DNA from 2 places in the Streptomyces sp. AM25 genome. Region 1 is predicted to be linked to the other one. Evidence: riboswitches for the same ligand, from Rfam matches in the RefSeq annotation. Region 1 holds a riboswitch; the other holds the start of a gene.
The links. Region 1 has a riboswitch for magnesium ahead of ACLHRZ_RS13250 (NRAMP family divalent metal transporter). Riboswitches for the same ligand answer to the same signal wherever they lie in the genome.
Positions count from the first base shown of each region.

Region 2: another riboswitch for magnesium. It lies ahead of ACLHRZ_RS17805 (hypothetical protein); the one in region 1 lies ahead of ACLHRZ_RS13250 (NRAMP family divalent metal transporter).

Region 1 covers NZ_JBKIWN010000009.1:127,878-130,074, reverse strand. The annotation lists gene ACLHRZ_RS13250 (NRAMP family divalent metal transporter) at 1-846, opposite strand, end outside; M-box (ykoK) riboswitch at 1,148-1,323, opposite strand; gene ACLHRZ_RS13245 (NADP-dependent oxidoreductase) at 1,460-2,197, opposite strand, start outside.
Region 2 covers NZ_JBKIWN010000012.1:85,455-87,651, forward strand. The annotation lists gene ACLHRZ_RS17800 (ABC transporter permease) at 1-624, opposite strand, end outside; M-box (ykoK) riboswitch at 814-987, shown strand; gene ACLHRZ_RS17805 (hypothetical protein) at 1,293-1,622, shown strand; gene ACLHRZ_RS17810 (hypothetical protein) at 1,709-1,966, shown strand; gene ACLHRZ_RS17815 (winged helix-turn-helix domain-containing protein) at 2,010-2,197, shown strand, end outside.

The DNA.
Region 1 (2,197 bases):
GGCGCCGACGATCACGACGATGATGCCGATCCACAGGTCGACCTTCTCGTACTTCATGAAGCGCGGGGTGATGCGCTTGTCGATGACGTACGACTGCTGGAAGAACAGCTGCCAGGGGGCGACGGTGGTGCCGACGATCGCGATGATCAGCAGCATGACGTCCGCGAGCTTGGAGTCGTGCGGCATGCCCGGGACGACGAAGTCGTGGGCCATGGTCCCGGTGCTCGGGTGGATCATGAAGTAGATCGGGATGAGCAGCAGCGAGCCCGCGCACAGCACGATGGCGGTGCGCTCGAAGCGCCGGAACGAGCCGGTGGTCGCGGCCGCGATCACGACGGCCGCCGCCACCAGCACGCTCACCGTCTTGGGCAGTCCGAGGTAGCCGACGGCAAGTGTGACACCGATGAACTCGGTAACGATCGTCAGGGCGTTGAGCAGAAACAGGTCGATGACGGAGAACGCGCCCCAGAACTTGCCGAACCGCTCCAGGATCAGCCGCGCGTGGCCGACGCCGGTGACGGCGCCGAGGCGCAGCACCATCTCCTGGTTGACGTAGAGGACGGGGACGAGCAGCAGCAGCGTCCACAGCAGGCTGGTGCCGTAGTTCTGACCGGCGTTGCCGTAGGTGTCGAAAGCGCCGGCGTCGTTGTCGCCGACCATCACGATCAGGCCGGGGCCGACAATCGCGAGGAGCGTCTTGAGCTTGGCGGAAAGCCCCTTGCGAGGAGCGGTGTCGTCGAGCTTGATGGTGCCGAGGGCACCACGGATGTCACCGACGTGCGCGTCGTCGAGAACGGCGGCGCGCGGCGCCGGTGCCGGCGTGGGGTTGATGATCGTGTCGGTCATGACGGGCCTCCCTTGCCCCCGATGGGGGAGGTAGCGGGGCACGCAGCAGCGATCCTCCCTGCGAGCGCGCAGCACAGCACCCCGGCACGGCAGTTGGCCGTACGGGTGGCAGTGCAGGGCGCAGAAGTGCGCGCAGGAAAGGTTGTTACCGCGTACCGGAGGTCAGCGAGGACGTGCGGATACGGGGCCGACTGTGGCCCGGACTACTGCAACTGCAGCCATCCATGTCTCTCGCCTCCTCCCGGCCGGGGCGCACGCGGGCGCCGGACGACACGGCAAGGAGCGGACCGGTTCCATGACCGGTTCACCCCAACTCGTCAGAGCTTTGGCACTCCACGGCGTATTCCCCGCAGGGCGGGGCAGCCACTTGGGGTCACCCCTTAGGCCGGGGAGACCTGTCCTGACCCTGGGCGTCTCTCGACGTCGTGGGGTCAGTGGCCTGTGTCCGTGAAGACGCCTCACCGAACGAGGTGCCTGATGCTTTTCGAACGCTCAGAAGCATAGCCCCTTACTTGCGCATGAACGCAACTACTTGACACAAGCTTGACCCTGTGGCCAAGAATGCGGGCCGCTCCCCGGGGGAAGGAGCGGCCCGTATCGCCCGTCTGTCCGCTTATGCGACGGTGAGCACGACCTTGCCGGCGACCCGGCCCGTGTCGCCCAACTCGTGCCCCTTGGCGGCCTGGTCGAGCGGGAACGCGGCCTCGACCACGGCCCGGAGCCGGCCGTCGGCGGCCCGGTCGGCGATGGCCTGCATGCCCGCCTGGTCGGCCTCGACGAGGAGCGGGCGGACCCGGACGCCCAGGGCGGCGGCCTGCGCGTCGATGTCCTCGGGGAGCGAGGTGAGGGCGATGGACACCAACTGGCCGCCGGGCTTGAGGGTCTTGAGGGAACGGGCGGCCGTCTCGCCGCCGATGGTGTCGAGGACCACGTCCACCGGGCCGATCGCGGTGAAGTCCTCGGTCCGGTAGTCGATCGGCTCGTCGACGCCGAGCTCGCGCAGCAGCGCGTGCTTGGGCGCGCTGGCCGTGCCGATCACGTACGCGCCGCGCTCCTTGGCGATCTGCACGGCGAGGTGGCCGACCCCGCCCGCCGCGGCGTGGATCAGCACGCGCTGCCCGGGGCGGACGTCCGCGGTGTCCACCAGGGCCTGCCAGGCGGTCAGGGCGGCGAGCGGGAGCGCGCCCGCCTGCACGTGGTCGACGTTCGCCGGCTTGCGCACCAGCGCCCGGGCCGGAACGACCACGTACTCGGCGAAGGAGCCCACCCCGTGCGGGTAGGGCAGCATGCCGAACACCTCGTCGCCGGCCTCGTGCAGCGTGACGCCCATGCCGACGGCCTCGACGACGCC
Region 2 (2,197 bases), on a different contig from region 1:
GAAGAACCAGGCGCCGCCGAAGCTCATCATCCCGTTCCAGACCAGCGGGATCACCCCGCTGGGCACGTCCAGCTGCCAGAACCGCTGCCATTTCGTCAGCCGCATCACCCGGGCGGCCTCGTCCAGTTCCCGGGGCTGGGAGACCAGCGAGGCGTAGAAGGCGAAGGTCATGTTCCACGCCATCGCCGTGAAGATCGCGAAGATCGAGGCGCATTCGAGGCCCAGTTCGGAGCCGGGGAAGAGGGCGATGAACGCGGTCACCGTCACCGAGAGGAACCCCAGGACGGGCACCGACTGCAGGATGTCCAGCACCGGCAGCAGCACCTTCTCGGCCCTGCGCAGCCGGGCGGCGGCCGTGGCGTACGCGAAGGTGAACAGCACCGACGCCAGGAGGGCGATGAACATGCGCAGCAAGGACCGCACCGCGTAGTACGGCAGGTTCGACGGGTCCGTCGAGACCGCCTTGGGCGCGGTCTCCGGCAGGAACGGCGCGTTGAGCGACGGAGCCAGCCGCAGCAGGCCGTACAGCAGCGCCATCAGGGCCACCGCGACCACCAGGTCGACCCACCGCAACGCGGGCCGCCGCCACACTCCCCGGGACGGAAATCCTCCCGTATCCACCATCGGACGCCTCCGTGCGCTCACGGCTCGCCTGTCCGGGCCAGGAAATCACGCCCGGGAATCTCCGTGCCGCAGCCCGACGACCGACACGCGCAGGGGCACCCGCACCGGGCGGCGTGGTGATGGCGTCAAGATCAGGCCCAGTACTTGCGTCGACGTGCAAGTACAGGCACACTCGTAGAGGTTTCGAAGAAGGCACCTCGTTCGGTGAGGCGTCTGTACGGACACAGGCCACTGACCCCACGACGTCGAGAGACGCCCAGGGTCAGGACAGGTCTCCCCGGCCCAAGGGGTGACCCCAAGTGGCTTCCCCCGGGCGGGGATTACGCCGTGCAGTGCCAAAGCTCTGACGAGTTGGGGTGAGCCGGCCGATGGGGCCGGTCCGCTCCTTGCCGCGTCCGTCACGGCGCTCATGCGCCCCGGTCCGGGAGGAGGCGAGAGAACATGGATTGCGGTCCCAGTAGTCCGGGCCACAGTAGGCCCTGCCTCCGCCTGTCCCGGCTCCGTCCCGGCGTGCGGTAAGCACCCTCTCCCTGCGCGCACCCGCTTCACTGCCCTGACACCCGTGCGGCCTCACACCGCTCCGGGCCGGTCGGCCTGCACGCCCGCGGGGGTGAATCGCCACCCCATGCCCGAAACCTCCCCCTCGGGGGAAGAGAAGAGAGCGTAACGTGCGCCTTCTCACGCACCTCACCCAGCCCTCCGCACCGGCCCGCCGGTGCCCGCACAGCGCCGGCCACCACCACGCCCGCGGCCCTGAACACGCCTGCCCGCACGTGACCTTGGCCCTGGGCGACGGACCTGAGCGGGCCTACCGGCTGGACGACCCCGACACCTGCGCCCGGCCGTACGCCCCGCACGCCGCGTACGACCCACGAGTGCACCTCGCCTACGTCCTCGCGCAGCAGGGACACGACGCCCACTGGCTCTCCCGCTTCACCGGCCTGCCGCTGCCCGCCGCGCGCCGCATCGCCGGAGCCGCCGCGCTGGCCCGCGCCTGACCACCCTCCACGCCGAAACGTTCCGCCATTCCCTGGCCGCGCCCTGCCCTCCCGCGGGCACGGCGTCCTACGGAGGTGACCTCTGCATGTCCGTCCTCACCCTGATGCACACGCGCATGCACATCCGTCGCGAACACCACTCGGCCGCGCGCATGCCCGGACCCCTCCGGGGCTTCGCCGACGGCCCGCTCGACACCACCGTCCTGCGCGCGGCTTCCGCTCCGGCAGCGGCCACCCGGGGCGTCCCGGACGAGCAGGCCGAACGCCCGCACGCCCACTGGCACATGGTCACCGGCCCCGACGGCCGGCGACACCTCGAAGCGGCCTGGCACCTGGACCGCTGACCCACCAGCAACCCTCCTGGAAACAGGAATTGGAGACACCGACATGTACTTTCCGGCCGGCCTCCTGCAGGAAACCGTCGAGCGACTCATCGACAGCGCCCCGTACGCGGCCACCAACGTCCCCCTGCACGGCGTCGCGCACGTCATGTGCGACACAGCCGAGGAGCCCCGCGTACGGGCCCGGCTCACCCAGGCCCTGACCGGCCCCGACGTGCACTTGACCGAGGTGTC